Regions from separate parts of the Cutibacterium sp. LaCa_286 genome, predicted to be linked through region 2. Evidence: riboswitches for the same ligand, from Rfam matches in the RefSeq annotation. Region 2 holds a riboswitch; each other region holds the start of a gene.

Region 1 (6,177 bases), 550 kb from region 2:
CACCGGAAGGATCCCCCAGTCGGCCAGGTACTCACAGATGACCCGGATCGCCGCCTGGTGGATCTCGGCGTGGTCATGGCCCACCCGAGCCACCTTGGAGGCGGCGTCCTGGGCATCCAGGACGGCTTGGTAGACCCGGCGCTGGGCCGGTGAGAACGTGCCGCTGATGGGCAGGGTACGGGTGATGTCTGCGGTGTAGAGGGAGTCGATCTCGATGCCGGCGTCGATGAGGATGAGTTCTCCGGGGCGCAGGTCGCCGTCGTTGCGCACCCAGTGCAGGGTGTTGGCGTGGTCGCCGGCGGCGCAGATCGAGCCGTACCCGACGTTGTTGCCCAGGTGACGGGCGTGCAGTCCGAAGATGCCTTCCATCCATCGCTCGCCGCGGCCGCGCCGCACGGCCTCGGGCATCTGACGGATCATGTCCTCGAATCCCACCTTCGACCTACGGCAGGCGTCGCGCAGCTGCTCGATCTCCCAGTCGTCCTTGCAGAATCGGGCGTCTGAGGTGAACTCGTCGAATGCCTCGTCGGCAGCTGCGTCGCCACGTCCAGAGGCGGTCTGACGGGCGACGTCGACCTTGTCGGTGATCGACGGATCGGCCTGACGGATGACGCGCAGCGGTGCGGAACCGCCCGGGGCCGAACTGCTGAGGGCGGCATCCAGCTCGGCGATGTCGCGGCACTGCAGGCCGGTCATCGTCGACATCTCCTCCAACGACTCGCGCTTTCCGACCCACATCTCGCCGTAGGTGGGATCGGCGTAGAACTCCCGATCGGTGCGCGGGGCGCGCGGTTTGAAGTACAGCACGTCGCGGGTGGTGGACCCGGTGGTGTCGATGACGAGCACCGCGTTGGGCTCCCGGTCGGTGCCCAGCCCGGAGTAGTAGACGAACGTCGTGTGTGGACGAAACGGGAAGTCGCAGTCGTTGTTGCGGGGCATGAGCACGCCAGCGGGGATGACGAGCACCTCGCCGGGGAACCTTGCAGCCAGGACGTCACGGTGCGTACGCGCCGAGGGCACCGAGTCCAGGGGCTGTGGCATGGTGGAGTCGTAGGGCTGCCAGCCGGTGGGGATGAAATCACGGAACGCCTGGGAGAACGGGGTCTGGCGTTTGGGGACCTTCTGCTCATCAGCGGCCTGGATCTGGGAACCGGCAGACCTGCCGGAACGATCAGTCACATCAGTCATGGAAACTCTCGCCTCTCCGTCGAATGTGCGTTGGGTGTCATTGTAATGAGCCGGGTCCAGCCGGATAGGCTGGCTCTCACGAGTTCAGCAGAGTCTGGTGGCCATGAGCTCCCCGGGTTCACAGTTGCAGGAGGTAGCGTGAAGGCAGCACCGCAGGACCAGTGGAAACTTCTCGACCTGGCAGAGACCGACCGGCTCATCGCCCGTAGGCGTCATGATCGCAAGGTCCTTCCCCAACTCGACGAACTCAGGAAACTTGCTGGCTCGCGTCAGAGCCTCGCCGAGGATCTTGTCGCCAAGCAGACGGTCGTCTTCGACCTCAAGGCCGACCAGAAGCGCATCGAGGGAGACCTTGCCCCGGCGAGGGCCCGTCTGGAGCGCAACCAGGCCACGGTGGATGCCGGCCAGATCGATCACAAGGCACTGCGCAGTCTCACCGACGAGATTGAGCACCTCAAGCGACGTATCGGTGATCTGGAGGATGCCGAGCTCGACATCATGCAGCGGGTCGAGGAGGCGGAAGCGGCTCAGGCGCAGGCCGACGAGGCTCGCAAAGCTCTTGACGGCCACATTCGCGAGGCGTTGGCGTCCCGGGACCATGACCTCTCCGAGATCGACGCCGAACTCAAGCGTCTTGTTGCGCAGCGCACCGCCCAGGCCGGGGCGCTCCCGGCCGATCTGCTCAAGCTGTACCAGACTCTGTTGGAACGTACCGGGATGGGGGCCGGCAGGTTGGAGCATGGCGTGTGCAGTGCCTGCGGAATCGTCGCCAATCCTGGCGACCAACGTCGCTACGACCAGGCCCCGGCAGACGAGGTGCTGCGCTGTGAGGAGTGCGACCGCATCATGGTGCGTCCCCTGTGAGACGACATCCCCTTTGAGGAGTGGGCTCATCCCCCTTGAGGGGGATGGTTCCCGACCGGGCGCTGCCCGAGGTGGGGCCGATCACGGTTCGGTGAAGGTGCGCGAGGTGCGAACGTCTGCCCCGACCAGGTGTGGTGAGCCCCATCGGCTGTCATGAAGCGGTGTTCACAGGCTAGAATGGATGTTTGGACGAGCCACCCGGGGTGATCGCGGCAGACGACGATCTGTCGAGGAAAGTCCGGGCTCCACAGGGCAGGGTGGTGGGTAACGCCCACCCGGGGAGACCCGCGGGACAGTGCCACAGAAAACAAACTGCCGAGAAATCGGTGAGGGTGAAACGGTGAGGCAAGAGCTCACCGCGGCATCGGTGACGGTGCCGGCACGGCAAACCCCACCCGGAGCAAGGCCAAGAAGACCGTGAGGTCGCGGACGTGTTCGAGGGCTGCCCGCCCGAGCGCCCGGGTAGGCCGCGCAGCTGCAAGGCTGGAGGGCGTCGGCAACGGCGTTCACAGATGGATGATCACCGGCCCCGATGGGGTCACAGAACCCGGCTTACAAGGGTGGCTCGTCCCTTTTCAACCAGGGACTTGTGGTGGGTTGATGGGTTCTGTGTTGCAGCAAAGCTTCTGGCGATGATGGGTGCTGAACGGTACAGAAAAAGACGAGACGTAGGTGTCACGCCTATAGGGACGTCTGCCATGAGGGTGTCTAAGGATTGGCTGAGTTGCGAAACAGGAAGAAGAATTTCTTTTCTGGGGCGTACACGGATTAGTATGTGGCAGTCAGGTTGCTGGAGATTCTCCGGCGCAGGAATCCGGTGAGAGACCGGAGCTGACGCGCAGCGGTATGACTGATCCACCCGACTCGAGCCACTGGTGCCACTGGTACCGGGAAGGTGTCGGAAAACGGAGATGAGGTTGAGCCCGAAGACCACCTGACAACGTCCTGTCGGTCCCCGGCCGCGAACGCCGGTCACAGAAAGCTGGCTTCTCATGCCCATGTGCTCATCCTTGTCACATCGCCTCGTCATGGGGTTGGTCGTGCCCGCCACTCTGCTCGCTGGCTGCGCAGGTGCTCCCGAAGATCCCGTTTCCAGCGAGCCATCCTCTGCGTCGGTGTCCCAACCGTCCGCAGATCGTGTGGAAGTCACCAACTGTGGTCAAAAGATCATTCTCGACAAACCTGCCACCAGGGCTGTAACTCTCAACCAAGGTGCCACGGAGGACGTCCTGGCCATCAATGGCGCATCAAATCTGGTTGGGACGGCCTACCTAGACGGCGAGATTCCTGCCAAGTGGCGAAAGTCCTATGATTCGGTCAAGGTGCTGGCCAAGGAGTATCCGTCCAAAGAGACCTTCTTGGCTGCCAAACCCGATCTTGCTCTTTCCTCTTTCTCCAGTGCCTTCACCGACAAGGCTGTCGGAACCCGGGATGAGCTCGCGAAGCAGGGAATCGCCACATACATCAGTCCCTTCGGATGTCCCAAAGGCACTAAGTCAGCCGAGACAACGTGGGGCAATGTCTGGAAGGAAATGCGCGAGGTCGGATCCCTCATCGGGGCTCAGGACGGTGCCGACACTGCGATCACCAAGCAGCATGAGTACCTGCGGGACGTGACTACACACAAGCACGGTACCGGAACCTCGATCGTGTGGTTCGATTCTGGGGACAAGACCCCGTTCATCGGTGCCGGTCACGGTGGCCCACAGCTGCTCATGGATGCCGTGGGAGCCAAGAATGTCTTTGCGGACGTCGATGGCGGATGGGCCGATGGCTCCTGGGAAAAGATTGTGGCCTCCGATCCGGACGTCATCGTCGTTGCCGATGCCAAATGGTCCACCGCGAAGGACAAGATCGCTTATCTCAAGGGCGATCCGGTTCTCAAGCAGATGAGAGCTGTCAAGGAGAACAAGTTCGTAACGGTGCCATTCTCCCAGAGTACCCCGGGTGCCGAGCTGATCGACGGTGCCAAGACTCTCAACGATGGTTTGGCAGAGATCGCTGGGAAATGATCCGCTCACGTAACTGGTTGTTGGCTGCCTTTCTTGGTACTGCCCTCGTTGCCAGTGCCTTGGTCGTACTGGGAGTTGGGGCAGTCCATGTGCCGGTTCACGATGTGATTCGGGTGGTTGCTCGACGATTTCGACTCATTAATGGCTCTGATGTCACCGTCCTTGACGATCGGATTGTCTGGCAGTTGCGCGCCCCGCGCGTCATTGGCGCAATGGCTGTGGGCGCTTTGTTGGCGATGTGTGGAGCGGTACTGCAGACCCTGACGGGTAATGACTTGGCCGATCCTTATTTGCTCGGCATTTCCAGTGGCGCCTCGGTCGGTGCGGTCTTCGTCCTCATCGTCGGGATCTCCAGCGCTCTGGGGCAGTCCGTCCTGATGACACTGGCCTCATTCGGCGGGGCGGTCGGGGCCCTTGTCATGGTGTTGGCCATGGCCACTGGTAAGTCTGGGGAGCTACCCGCCAGCCGGACGATCTTGGCTGGGGTGGCCGTCGGACAGTTGTGCGGGGCCGCGGTGTCCATGATGATCATGGTGTTCGGCGAGTCGAACGCCGCTCGATCAGCCCTGTCCTGGACACTTGGGTCGTTCACCGGTTTGAGATGGGGATCGACGATCACCCTGGCCGTCGCCACCGTTCCGGCCCTCATCGCCGGGATGGCGTTGTGCCACACTCTTGACGCTTTCGCCTTCGGTGACGTCAGCGCGATGTCCCTGGGAGTACCAGTCAACGCTGTGCGCTGGATGATCATGGTTGGCACCGCCCTGCTGACTGCTCTCAGCGTCGCCTTCGTCGGCCCCATCGGCTTCGTCGGGCTGACGGTTCCGCACATCGTGAGGTTCTGGACCGGGCCGCGGCACGCGCGGCTGTTGCCGGCATCTGCCCTCACCGGGGCACTGCTCATGGTGTGGTCAGACACTGCAGCGAGGTGCTTGCGCCCGGACACCGAGATTCCGGTCGGGGTCATCACGGCAGCCATCGGAGCCCCGGTACTGGTCATCCTGCTACGTCGTCAGGCGTCTCGATCATGACATCAACGACAACCGCTCTGCGGACCGAGAACCTTGGGTGGGGCGTCGATGACACGACGATCCTGTCCGGGGTCAACGTGGAGATTCGGCCAAAAGCCATGACGATGGTCATCGGACTGAATGGATCCGGAAAGACGACCTTGCTGCACCTGCTGGCGGGGTTGCGCAAGCCCAGCGTGGGACGGGTATGGCTTGGGGAGCGCGACCTTGCGAGGATCGGTGCCAAGGAGCGCTCCCAGGCGATAGCTTTGCTCGAACAGAATCCTTCGGCTCATGTGGAACTGACGGTTCGCGATGTCGTTCAGTTGGGCCGTATCCCGCACTTGGGAGGCTGGGGTATCGGCAACGTGAATCGTCGGAAGGGGCGTGATGGGGACGTCGTCGAGAACGCGATGGCGTCGACCGGGGTGGCTGATCTGGCCGATCGAGCGTGGTCGTCCCTCTCAGGAGGAGAGATGCAGCGGGTCCAGTTGGCCCGAGCCCTCACCCAGGAGCCTGAGATCCTGCTCCTGGATGAACCCACGAACCACCTCGACCTGCGTCACCAGATTGACCTGTTGGAGAGAGTACGCGGACTTGGTCTGACAACGGTGACCGTCATCCACGATCTTGACCTGGCCGTTGCCTACGCAGATGACCTCATCGTGCTGGATTCGGGCCGGATGGTCGCCGCAGGGCCGGCCTCAGAGGTACTGACCCCTCACCTCGTCCGCGACCATTTCGGGGTTGACGGCGAGGTTTGGTCAGATTTCAGACGTGGATTCACCTGGCGGGGACTGCAGCCGTGACGACGCGTATCGCTGTCTCGCTGCGCTGGGAGGACGCCTCTGACACGATCAACGCAGAAGCGGTGGCCCGTCACGTGGCTGCCGATCGGAGTGCAAGCCTGCAGGGTCCTGGCCCGGCGCTCGCAGATGTCCTCGACGCCGTTGATGACGACCGGGTCGAACTTGTCGGATGGAGTCGCGACCACGGGCCAGTACCGCTGTCCTGGCTTCGGCGGGTCGCTGGCCAGTGGGTGCGTGGCCGGGAGAACGGGCCAACCGTCGTCGTGCACGTCGGGGTTGTCCGCCCGAATCAGG
Region 2 (6,177 bases):
ATCCATGGGCATGACGCTGCAGATCGACCTCGTCGGAGCCACGTCGTCGCCCCAGGGAACACCGAATTCCCGGGCCACCTCACCCAGGCGCGCAGTGGATCTCACCCAGCCCCCGGGCCGGGATTTCCGCACCCGCGACGCCCGACTTCCCCCGCTGGAGGCCAGTCGGACCCATCGCGTCGACCTCACCGTCCGCGAGAGGGAACTCGAGGTGGCACCAGCCACGACCCTGGCCGCGATGACCTACAACGGCCATTTCATGGGGCCGGTGCTGCGGGCTCGAATCGGTGACCGCATGCAGGTGCATCTGGTCAACGACGGCTCCATGGGTCATTCCATCGACTTCCATGCCTCCCGATCCTCCCCCGACACGACGATGCGCACCATCTCCCCCGGTCGGAGCCTGGACGTCGAGTTCACCATCGATCACGCGGGAATCTGGCTGTACCACTGCTCGACGATGCCGATGAGTGCCCACATCGCCGCCGGCATGTTCGGAGCGCTCATTGTGGCCCCGGCAGATCTGCCCACCGTCGACCGGCAGTACGTGCTCGTACAGTCCGAGACCTACCTGGCCGAGCAGAACAACCAGCCGGTCGACACCGGAAGGATCGCCGACGAGAAGGTCGACCTCACGATGTTCAACGGCCATGCCAACCAGTACCTCTTCGCCCCGCTGCAGGCCCGGGTAGGTGAACGGGTGCGGTTCTGGGTGCTGGCCGCCGGACCCAGCCGGGGGATGAGTTTCCACATCGTCGGGGCACAGTTCGACACCGTGTTCAAGGAGGGAGCGTACCTGCTGCGCCGCGACGATCCTGGTTCTGGCGGGTCCCAGGCCCTCGACCTGGCAAGTTGTCAGGGCGGATTCGTCGAGACGGTGTTCACCGAGCCGGGCCGCTACACCTTCGTCAACCACTCCTTCGTCGAGATGGAGCGCGGCGCACGTGGATTCATCGAGGTACGGCCATGAGCCACGACTGCTGAGCCGCCCGATCCACCAACGCCTCGCTGCCAGACCTGCGAATCCCTGGGCGACGACGGACGCCACCGATCGCCGTGAGAGACATGCGGGGCGGAACAACCCGCCACGAGAACTGGTTACCGCCACCATGAGCGATGTCACCGTAACCAGAAACGCAGAACAGTCCCGTTACGAAGCCCACATCGACGGCGAACTGGCAGGGTTTACGCACTACACGCAGCAGGACGACGTCGTCGTCATGGATCACACCGAGACCGAGGACGGCTTCACCGGGCGCGGCGTGGCAAGCCAGGTCGTCAAGTACGCCTTGGATGATCTGGCACGTCAGGGTGCCACAGTGCGACCGACCTGCCCGTTCGTCGCCTCGTGGCTCGACAAGCACCCGGATCACCCGATCACGGTACAGCAGGGCGGTCACGGGCAGCAGGGCTGAGCCACCACCCGACGTTCTGACTGAGCCACCTGTCTCGAGATCGACTCCCACCGCCGCGGAGCTCCCAATGCTGCAGGCTCTCTGCGACGCGGGGGCCGTCCTTGATGCACCCAGTGCGTCCGGGTCGGGGCCCCGATCATCCATGCCGAACCGGCCTGTGACGGCCGGGCGCACTGGTTGATCGCCGGGGCGCCCTGGTCGTCCGAAGCCCCTGTGCTGCCCGGGAGCACGGAACGCCCACCAGCCGACGGGCTCCGGCACCTCGCAGCTCAGTCGCCGAGGCTGGTACCCACTTCACGAGCGGCCTCCACCCACGGGTGGTCCGCCGGCACGTACTTCACCTTGCCGGCCACCTCCTTGAGGGCGACGGTGTCGGTGCCGGAACCCTTGGCGGCCACCATGATGCCGAAGCTCCCCTCCTGCACCATGCGGGCACCCATTGTGCCCAGCCGGGTGGCAAGCAGTCGGTCGTGGGAGCACGGCGTGCCACCGCGCTGGACGTAGCCCAGGATCGACACCCGAGACTCCAGACCGGTGGCTTCCTCCAGCTCGGAGGCGAGCTTGATGGTGTTGTCGCGCATGGAGGCCTCCAGATCGCGCTTGGCGCGTTTGGCCGCCGGTTTGGTCTTGGCACTGGAGTTGTCCACGAGGGCACGAGCACCCCGCAGGGCCATGGCGTCTGAGACGTCGCGTGCCCCCTCGGCCACGGCGATGACCGAGAAGTTGAGTCCCTGGCTGCGCCTCCTCTCCACGGCCTCGGCAATCGACTCGAGCTTGTAGGGCACCTCGGGCAGCAGGATGATGTCTGCCCCACCGGCGATGCCCGAGCCCAGGGCCAGCCAACCGGCCCGGTGCCCCATGACCTCGGCCAGGATGATCCGGTGGTGGGAGTGGGCGGTGGAGTGCAGCCGGTCAATGGCGTCGGTGGCCACCTCCAGGGCGGTGGAGAAGCCGAACGAGTCGTCGGTGCCGACGATGTCGTTGTCGATGGTCTTGGGCAGGTGGATGACGTTGAGACCGGCCTTGTGCAGTTTGTAGGCGTTCTTGGAGGTTCCACCCCCGCCAAGTGTCACCAAGGCGTCCAGGCCGAGCTTGTCGTAGTTGTCGACGATGGTCGGCACCATGTCCGTCTCCTCGCCATTGACGATCATGCGATTGACCTTGTCACGGCTGGTTCCCAAGATCGTCCCGCCCACGGTGAGGATGCCGGAGAGGTCGCGTTGGGTGAGGTCGACGTAGCGGTTCTGCGCCAGGCCCAGGAATCCGTCATGGAAGCCGACGAGTTCCATGCCGTACTCGCGGATGGCCGCCTTGCCGAAGCCACGGATTGCTGCGTTGAGGCCGGGGCAGTCTCCCCCGGCGGTGAGAATGCCGACTCTCTTGTGGTTTCCCATGCTTCCTCCCGGTCGCTCACACCATCGGTCGTCTCACACCATGTTCGCAGATGACATGGCAGGGATGCACACCCCGGGTGTGCGGGAGACGTCACACGGACTCAGAAATCTCAGGAATGCAGGGCGCAAGGGAATGCAGGCGAAAATCCTAGCATCACGATGTGGACGAGAGGTCAGACGCAACATCGGCCCCGACCAGTCCCGACACCGTGGACAGGCAAGACCAAGACACCGTGACAGGCAGGGCATGGACGTGCCCGGGAGTCAGCATCCATGCCGACTCACATGTGGGCCGCACACGTCAGCGAGGACGCTGGCGCCCTGCCAACCCATCGATCCCCTCCAGGGCGATCCGCCGTACCTGAGCGTGTCGGTGATGTCTGGCCGTCGCGAGACGTTCCGCAACGATGACTCCCGCCACCAGCGCTGCTGCCACCACCAGTCGTGCCTTCACACCAACCTCCTGTTGCACCACTCGGGTGCCACGTGTGCCGGAGCAACCAGACCGAATGTGACACATCCGGCGAAGAGTGGCCCCGACGAGTGACCCCAGGGCAATTCTGCTCCATCCACAGCAACTGACACACCGAGGCGAACAGTGTTCGCCCAACCGTCACACACGCGATTGAATGGCACGGTGAGCAGTCCCAGCCCAGCCGTACCTCATGAACCACCAGCCGTGCCGCACGAACCGGGCGAGATTCAGCGCCACGCCACCACCGTCGTCTCCCGAACCGACGCCGGGAGCCGCCATGCCGACCTCCAGGTGTCTCGGCTGCGCGACCTGCTGCTCGCCGACGTACCGGCTGGGCGTCTGGTCATCGCCTGTGACGCCGTCGGGGGCATAGGCTCACGGCCCGGGGACCCCTACCCGGCAGATCCGACGTGGTGTGCCCATCTGGCAGCGCGAGTACCACTGCTGGAGGTGCTGTGCGTGAGAGCCCGACCGATGATCCTCGTCAACACCCTGTGTCAGGACGCCACCTCGGCCCAACCGCTGATCGAGGAGTTCCAGCGGTGCGCGGTTGCCGCGGGGATCGATCCCCAGGCCGTCACCGGATCGACGGAGGACAACGTCATCACCACCCAGACCGGAATTGGGGTGACGGTCATCGGGGTACGACCGGACAGAGCCCCTGGCACGCCGGTTCCCGGCGAGGCTTCGGCGGCAGCGGCACAGGCGCAGGAAGCCGACGTGCTCGTATGCGTCGGCTCCCCGATCTCGGCGCCGGATGACGAGGTACGCCCTGGTCGGCGCGAGATCGTCACCCTGGACGAGGTGCGTGCGCTGCTGGGCTCGGGCCTGGTGCACGACTGTGTACCGGTGGGATCGCACGGAATTGCCTGGGAGGCCGATCAGATCGCCGTCACCGCAGGACTGCGGTTCGATCCCGGCAGGACCGATCTCGATCTCACGAAGTCCGGCGGACCGTCAACCTGCGTCGTACTGGCCTGCGCACCAGAAGACGTCAGCGAGCTGCGCACACATGTGAGCGACGACCGGCCGTGGACTCGGATTGGCACATTGCAGCCCCAGCACAGGGATTGACACCAGACATGCTATTTTGTGCGTGTCCCGGGTCGGACTCGGCCCGAGGTACTCCGCAGCGAGCGAAGTCGGTGCAAGTCCGACACTGTCGCGCAACGGTGATGCCCTCCAGCTCAGTCCGGTCGCCTCCCTGCGAAGTGGCATTCACCGACTCTCGCCGTAGGAGTCTGCCGAGCACACCGGGTGTGCCCCAGCGGGTCCTGCGACACGACTGCAGGAGACTTCATGGGTACTCCACTGCCGAGACGTGTCTCGGTCCTTCTCACCCTTCTCGTCGTACCTTCCCTGGCCCTGACGGGCTGCTCGGGCACGAAGGACGGCTCCACCTCCCCGAGCTCCTCGACGACCACCCCATCAGCTGGCACCGGTGCCAACATGTCCGGGTGCATCAAGTCCGGGGAGTTCGACAAGGACAAGGACTACTTCGGTGACAAGGTCACCTTCACCGGGGCCAGGAACGTCCACGTCAGCTATCACAAGTCCTACAAGGTCCTCACCCTCGGCAAGCAGGACAAACCGTCGCAGACCTTCGTGTTACTGCAGTGCGGTGCCCCCAGACCAACGCTCACCGGTGAGCTCGCCAAGGCCCCGATCATCGACGTCCCGGTCAAACGAGTCGCCGCCTCCTCCACCACCCAGATCCCGGTCCTCCACACCCTGGGATCCTTGGACGCAGTCGTCGGCGTCAACCAGCTCGAGCAGATCTATCGCGGACCGGCACGAGACGCCCTCGAGGCCCGCAACACGCCCAGCTACGGGTCGAGTCGGATGCAGATCGACACGGAGAAGCTCATCTCCCTCAAACCCGACGCCGTGCTGGCCGCCAGCTCAGAGGTGAAGGAGTTCAAGCAGGTGCAGTCCGCCGGCATCCCGGTGCTGCAGGACCTCGACTACCTCGAGTCCACCCCGCTGGCCCGAGCCGAGTGGATGAAGACCTACGGCATCCTCCTCAACAAGGAAGGCGCCGCCACGAAGAACTTCGACGGCATCACCAAGCGCTACACCGAGGTGGCGAAAAAGGCCAGGAACGCCACCGACAAGCCCAGCGTGCTCGTCGGCCAGGAGACCAAGGGGCAGTGGTACGTCCCGGGAACCGACTCCTACATGATCAAGTTCATGACCGACGCCGGAGCCACCGACGCCATGTCCCAGGCCGTCAAGGGCAACGGAGCCACCCCAACCGACGCCGAGGTCGTCTTCAAGTATGGCTCCAAGGCCGACTTCTGGCTCAACGGCAACTACATGTCCATGACGACGTGGCACGGCAAGGACGACGCCCTCAAGCAGAACCCGCGCTACGCGAACCTGTCGGCCTTCCAGCACGGCAACGTCTGGAACCCCAGCAAGCGCACTGCCCCAGACACCGGGAACGACTTCTGGCAGTCCGGGATCGTCCAACCCGACGTCGTGCTGGCCGACCTCACGTACATCTTCCACCCTGACCTCATGAAGGGGTACACGCCGTACTACTACACCAAGCTCAGCTGACCCTCTCAGCGGCGATGTTCGCCGCACCACCATCCCCTCACCTCCACTTGGGAGCAACCATGTCCATCAATCGTCTGGTGGCGGGCCTGGCCGCCACCACCATGTGCGTCGCCACCCTCACCGGGTGCTCACACTCCGAGAAGTCGGATTCCTCGGCGAACGCGCCGTCCAGCACGTCCTCCCAGCAGGGCTGCATCAAGAACTTCGACCCCTCGAAGGACTACTTCGCCGACAAGGCCACTTTCCGCGACGCCCGCGACATCACCGTGTCGTACCACAAGTCGTACAAGGTCGTGACGCTCAAGCACCCGTCGAACACCGCGAAGAAACC
Region 3 (6,177 bases), 340 kb from region 2:
CAGTGATGGGGCAGGCCAGGGTGGGGCATGACAAGGCCCGATACCAAGCCGACTGTGATGCACTGATCGTCGCGATCCACCGATCAACACTGCCTCACCACTCGAGGCTGACCGACACGGGCCTGATCGACACGGGGCCTGCCGAGGCCGGCTCCGATGAATGGCAGCCCCGGCGATGGGATCGCGGCGATGGCAGCCGTGGCCAATCGCGCCTATCATCGTCGGGTGATCTCCCACGACCTGCATGCCCTGGGCTTCGACGCCCCCGATCTCGATTCCCTCGTCAACTCCGCTGCGCAGGCTGGCGCTGTCGGTGTGGAGGACGTCGGTGGTTTCGATCTGTTGGCCGCCTACACCGACCCGTCGGGGGCACGTCTCGCCATGCTCAGCCGGGATGGTGAGATGGACACGATGGCCTCCCTCGTCGCCCCAACGACCCACGCCGCCGAGGTGCGGCGCTACCGTCCCACGGTGGCCCTGGTGGAGCTCGTGGAGGGCGGTTCGCCGCTGTCGCAGTTGGCGGTGAGCGGTGCCTCCGACGGAGTGCATGGCAAGCGGATCGCACGGTTCCTGGCCAATGCCGACGATCCCGTCGAGTACCCACTGTGTGCCGAGCCCGGCGACGACACCTCGGCGTTCGTCCAGCACCTGCGCGTCGGGGCCGTCGCCAACGGATTCATCCGGGTCCACGACTCCGAGGAGGCCTATGGCGCCTCCGAGGAGGGCGGTTTCGGTCCTCGCAGCGACATCCAGTTCTCCGCCGGACACCTCATCAGCCCGTGGCTCATGGAGTTGGAGGCGGGTCGGGCGAGCCGCGCCGAGGTGAGTGCGGTCGCAGAAATGACGATGGTCGTCGATCAGTGCGAGAAGCGCACCAACGAACTCACCGGGGAACAGTGGTGGCGATGCATGGGCAAGGTTGGATTCCCCCTCACCCTGGCCCTGCCAGCCGGGCTGCCGACCGATCCACATCCGGGCTCGGTGCTCTCGGGCCAGGTCGTCCCAGTGATCTCGTCGGGCACGTGGGAAGGCGACGCCCTCTGGGGCTGAACTGCCCTCCTGCTCGGCCTGTGCCCATTCGTTCGTGGCACACCTGTTTTTCCTGTGGCGCCCCGCTTCCCCGTGGGTTTCCCGAGGCGTAGGGTGCCGCCCCTGTTTTCCTTGGTCCCGAGCTCTGCGCCCAGCCCTTCCCTCGCTGCCTCCTGCCCCATGCATCCGGTTCTCCCGTGGTGTCCTCATTTTTCCCAGGGTTACTCCTCGGCTGTGTCCGGTCTCGTTGTCGTCCACTTCTGCTCTAGGGGTGGAGGGAGTGGAGCACAAGACCGCAGCTCACACTCTCACTCACACTGCAAGTTTTGCAGTGTGAGTGAGAGTGTGCGCGGGCCCGGGTGAGGTGGTGGTCCGGTCTGCCGAGCGGGTCTTGGCCCAGCGATCCTGTGGCAGATGTGTTGGGGATCGTGGGGTTTGCCACGTGGTGTGGCACGGGGCGGCTTGTCGAACCGAAATACCACGGGGGTGCGAAGTACCACGCGTCACGAGGGACGTTCCGGTGCCTTGAACGGGTGCGCATCCTCTCGTCGGCGGCGTCCACAGTTTTTGCAGTGGTGGCTTCTTGGGATCGTCCACGTCCCATCGGTGGTGCCAGCCAGTTGCCGTGCCCGGTGCGGCGTGGTGAATTCTGTCTGCAATGCGGGGCGTGGCCCGTTCGTCTCCGTGGCAGATGTGTTGGGGATCGTGGTGCCTGCCACGTGGCGTGGCACGGGGTGTCTTGTCGAACCGAATTGCCACGGGGGTCGAGGTACTGCCCCGGCCGCACCCCCAGGTCCACGTGCTGCAGCGTTCCACGTGCCCGACGCGCCTGCGACACGGGGCTGGCGGGCGGCTACGGCAAGGGGTTGGCGGAACGGCACGTCGCGAGTTGCGTGCACAGGTGCTAATCTGCGTCGCGTGCATGGTGCGGCCCCGATGAGGTCGCGGTGAACCCGGTGGGAATCCGGGACTGTTGCGCAGCGGTGACGGTGACGACGTCGGCGAGACCACTGGGAGTGATTCTGGGAAGGGCCGACCGAGAGTGATCCGAAGTCCGAAGACCCCATGCATGACTTGTGTCGTTCGGGCCTCGCATCAAGGTCCTCGCACCCAGAAGGAACAGCTATGCCTTCCTTAAGACGGTCGGCCGAGCGTGACCGCCGGTTGCCGGTGGCACCCCTGGTGATCATCCTCGTCGTGCTCATCGTCGTCAGCGCCGTCGTCTCGCTGACCATTGGTTCGGAACCATTGCCGATGCGTGGCGTTCTTGACACGGTTGGGGCCAGGATCACTGGCGAGCCGGGCCCCGACCCGACGATCGATGTCATCGTCTGGGATCTGCGTGCTCCCAGGGCACTGCTGGCGATCATCGTCGGGGCCGGACTCGCCCTGGCCGGAAGCGGTATGCAGACCTTGGTGCGCAACCCGCTGGCCGATCCTTACCTGCTGGGTGTCTCGGCCGGTGCGAGTGTGGGGGCCACCGCGGTCATCGCCCTGGGGATGTTCGCCTCCTGGGGTCCTCACCGGCTCACCCTCGGAGCCTTGGTGGGGGCATTGGGAGCCGCTGGTCTGGTGTACCTCATCTCCATGGCCCAGGGTGGCATGACACCGCTGCGGCTGGTGCTCTCGGGCGTCGTGCTCTCTGCGGCGTTCTCGGCATTGGCAAGCTTCCTCGTCTTTCGCAGCTCGGATCCGCGTGCGGCGCAGTCGGTGTTGTACTGGATGCTGGGATCGGTGGCCGGTGCCACCTGGGACAGCTTGTGGGTGGCTGCCATCGTCACCGCTCTGTCCGCCGTGCTCATGATCGCGTTCTCTGGCTGGCTCGACGCCCTGGCTGCTGGCACCGACGTCGCTCGATCCCTCGGCATCCCCGATACCAGGGTGCGCAAGGCGTTGTTCGTCGGCAACTCGGTACTCGTCGGGGTGCTCGTGGCGGTCTCCGGCGGCATCGGATTCGTCGGGCTCGTCATTCCGCACATGTCCCGGCTGCTCGTGGGAGCCAGTCACCGGTCGATGGTGCCCGTCGCCGCCGCCATCGGCAGCCTCTTCCTGCTGTGGGTGGACGTCGGCGCCCGCGTCATCGCGGCACCACAGGAGGTGCCGCTCGGCGTCGTCACCGGGTTCATCGGCGCTCCCATCTTCCTGTACCTCATGGGGCGCAGCCAGTACCGATTCTCGAGTGAGTCATGACACGTCTCGAAGTTTGCAATGTCCAGTGCCGCATCAACGACCGCGTCATCGTCGACGACGTGAGTTTCACCGCCGAGCCGGGGAAGCTCACCGCCATCGTCGGTGTCAACGGAGTCGGCAAGTCGACTCTGCTACGATCCATCGCCGGGGTGCGCCAGTTCAATTCCGGCGACGTCCTGCTCGACGGCACCTCCGTCACCGACTACACCCCCATGCAACGTGCCCGGCTCATGGCCTTCGTCGGGCAGGAGGAGTCGCCATCGCCTGACCTCCTGCTGGGTGAGATGGTCGCGCTGGGACGTACCCCGCACCGCAAGCCGTGGCAGGTGGGGCAGCGTTCCGAGCGACGGATCATCCGGGACTCCCTGGCCTTGGTGGGACTGGACCACCTCATCGATCGTCGTTGTGACCACCTGTCGGGCGGTGAGCGGCGCCGCGCCGTCATCGCCCGTGGCCTGGCCCAGGGCGCCGACCTCATCATGTTGGACGAGCCGACCAATCACCTCGACGTGCGTCACCAACTCATGCTGCTGGACACGCTGCGCGCCAGCGGTCGGACGGTGGTCGCCACCATCCACGACCTCGGCATGGCTGCTTCGCATTTCGACCACGTGGTCGTCCTGGCCGACGGCGGAGTGCTCTCCGCAGGTCCGGCTCGTGAGGCGCTCAGCCCATCGAACGTCGCGACGGCATTCCACGTTGTCGCACACCATGTCACCACTCCCGACGGCAGCCAGGAACTCGTGTGCACCGCACCGCTGCCCAATCCCAACCGAGAGGAAAACTGAAATGTCCACCAAACTCCTACCCGTCGTCCTGGCCTCCTGCCTGGCTGTGGGACTCACCGCCTGTGGCGGTGGATCAGCCTCCAAGAGCGGCGAGTCCGCCAAGGACTCCAACGAAGTCACCGTGACCAACTGTGGCAAGAAGGTCACCTACCCCAAGAAGGCCGAGCGACTCTACGTCAATGACGGCAGCATCATCGCCATGGCGCTGAGCGCCGGGGCGCAAAAGCAGATCGCCGCGATAAGTTCGGCAGATCGGGACAAGGAGATCCTCACTGCCAAGTACGGGGCCGACACCATCAACAGTCTGCACGAGGGCGTCAAGGGTTACATGACCCTTGAGTCGGTCATCGCCAACAGGCCCGACGTCGTCGTCGCCGGGTGGGACTACGGATTCTCCGAGGCGAACAACCTCACCCCCGACAACCTGCACGACAAGGGCATCAACAGTTACCTGCTCACCGAGTCATGCCGACAGAAGGACGGGCAGAGCGTCCGCGGTGTCATGGACCCCTGGAACGCAGTGCGGACCGACATCACCAACCTTGCCACCCTCACCGGCAACGAGCAGACCGGCAAGAAGGCCGTGCAGGACATGGACGATCGGCTCGACGCCCTCCAGAAGGCTCCGAAGGCCAGGAAGACCCCGACGGTGCTGCTCTTCGACTCGGCCAAGGACTCGGTCTTCACCAGCGGAAGCAAGGGCGGTCCACAGGCCATCATCAATGCGGCTGGTGCGCAGAACGGCGCCCACGACGTCAACGACACCTGGGTGCGCATCGGCTGGGAGAAGGTGGCGACGATGAACCCCGACGCCATTGCCTTCGTCGACTACGACGCCCAGCCCTACAGCGAGAAGATCAAGATCCTGGAATCGAATCCGGCGACCAAGAACCTGGACGCGGTGAAGAAGAAGCGCTACCTCAACCTCCCCATCGCCATGTGGACCTCCGGCCCGCTCAACATCGATGCCGCCGAGCACCTGCGGGTCAGCCTGGAGAAGTGGGGGTTGGAGCCCAAGTCGTCGATCAAACCCCAGCTGAGGATTCCGGCCTCCGTGCCCGGACACGAGGGCTGAGAGGCAGACCCGCACCGCCCCGACACCCTTTCAGGGGAGCTCACTGCCCGGGGAGTGCGCAGGCCCGGTGCCCGTGAGCGATCCTCAGCGGTGATCGTTGGTGAGCTCGGCGGTGGAAGCGATGGCGTTGACGGCCGCAACAGCGATGGCTGAGCCGCCCCGACGCCCCAGCAGGGTGATGTACTCCAGCCCCAGGTCGGAGTCGGCCAAGGCCTGCTTGGACTCTGCGGCACCCACGAATCCCACCGGGATGCCGACGACGGCAGCCGGACGCGCCCCAGTCTGTTCGCACACCTCCAGAAGGTGGAACAGTGCAGTAGGAGCATTGCCGATGGCCACGACTGCCCCGTCCAGATGATCCTCGGCGGCCCACAGATCGACGGCGGCGCACGTCTTGGTCGTGTCGTTGCGCTTGGCGAGCTCGGCCAGGCGCGGCTCCTTGATGTGACAGACGACCTGCACCCCTTCGGGCAGTCGGGAACGGATGATGCCGGTCGCTGTCATGGAGGAGTCGCACAGGATGTTCGCGCCAGACGCCAGCGCACGACGCGTGGCCTCGACCACACCGGGGGTGAAGGCGATGTCACCGGCAATTGCCGGGTCTGCTGCGGCGTGGATCATTCGCACGACGACTCGCTCGACATCGGCGGGGAATCGCGCAAGATCCGCTTCCTCGCGGATGATACGGAATGACTCCTTGTAGATGTCGGATCCGTTGTTGACGTATGACATGACCACTCCTCGCAGCTGGATGACACCTCGAGCCTAGCGTCTCGTTGGCCAGCAGAGAGTTCTGCAGGTCACTGGTACAGGCAATGAACGCGGTGCCACGGATCGTGAGTGAGAGGACGTGGCGGCAGGGGTGGTGCCGTGCAAGGCCTGGTTTGTCAAATGTGCATGTCCCCGATTACATGTGTGCAGACCGATGTGAAACAATGAAGCCCGACAACAGAACAGTCTCGTCGCATCTGGGCGGAAGCCGGGGAATTCCGGCACGGTCGCGCCACTGTGAACACTTCGTGCAACTCTTTGCCCAAGTGGGAGTCAGGAACGCCGTTGTGGACGAGCCTTTCCAGCACGGAACGCAAGATTCCG

The links. A riboswitch is a leader RNA that binds a small molecule or an ion and turns the genes downstream of it on or off. The one in region 2 is predicted to bind cobalamin.
Region 1: it holds a riboswitch for cobalamin, as region 2 does, so the genes downstream of both, ACP8JZ_RS02685 (ABC transporter substrate-binding protein) here and ACP8JZ_RS00320 (ABC transporter substrate-binding protein) in region 2, are expected to answer to the same signal.
Region 3: it holds a riboswitch for cobalamin, as region 2 does, so the genes downstream of both, ACP8JZ_RS01700 (FecCD family ABC transporter permease) here and ACP8JZ_RS00320 (ABC transporter substrate-binding protein) in region 2, are expected to answer to the same signal.

Annotation. Positions count from the first base shown of each region.
Region 1 is NZ_CP191091.1:631,013-637,189, forward strand. It holds gene ACP8JZ_RS02670 (aminopeptidase P family protein) at 1-1,188, opposite strand, end outside; gene ACP8JZ_RS02675 (zinc ribbon domain-containing protein) at 1,327-2,052, shown strand; RNA gene rnpB (RNase P RNA component class A) at 2,244-2,623, shown strand; cobalamin riboswitch at 2,820-3,004, shown strand; gene ACP8JZ_RS02685 (ABC transporter substrate-binding protein) at 3,045-4,064, shown strand; gene ACP8JZ_RS02690 (FecCD family ABC transporter permease) at 4,061-5,095, shown strand; gene ACP8JZ_RS02695 (ABC transporter ATP-binding protein) at 5,092-5,883, shown strand; gene ACP8JZ_RS02700 ((2Fe-2S) ferredoxin domain-containing protein) at 5,880-6,177, shown strand, end outside.
Region 2 is NZ_CP191091.1:83,504-89,680, reverse strand. It holds gene ACP8JZ_RS00345 (multicopper oxidase domain-containing protein) at 1-970, shown strand, start outside; gene ACP8JZ_RS00340 (GNAT family N-acetyltransferase) at 1,110-1,415, shown strand; gene ACP8JZ_RS00335 (6-phosphofructokinase) at 1,685-2,809, opposite strand; gene ACP8JZ_RS00330 (hypothetical protein) at 3,111-3,263, opposite strand; gene ACP8JZ_RS00325 (transcriptional regulator) at 3,510-4,358, shown strand; cobalamin riboswitch at 4,371-4,506, shown strand; gene ACP8JZ_RS00320 (ABC transporter substrate-binding protein) at 4,734-5,846, shown strand; gene ACP8JZ_RS00315 (ABC transporter substrate-binding protein) at 5,906-6,177, shown strand, end outside.
Region 3 is NZ_CP191091.1:425,980-432,156, forward strand. It holds gene ACP8JZ_RS01695 (hypothetical protein) at 190-1,050, shown strand; cobalamin riboswitch at 1,936-2,111, shown strand; gene ACP8JZ_RS01700 (FecCD family ABC transporter permease) at 2,200-3,219, shown strand; gene ACP8JZ_RS01705 (ABC transporter ATP-binding protein) at 3,216-4,007, shown strand; gene ACP8JZ_RS01710 (ABC transporter substrate-binding protein) at 4,009-5,082, shown strand; gene ACP8JZ_RS01715 (precorrin-8X methylmutase) at 5,167-5,814, opposite strand.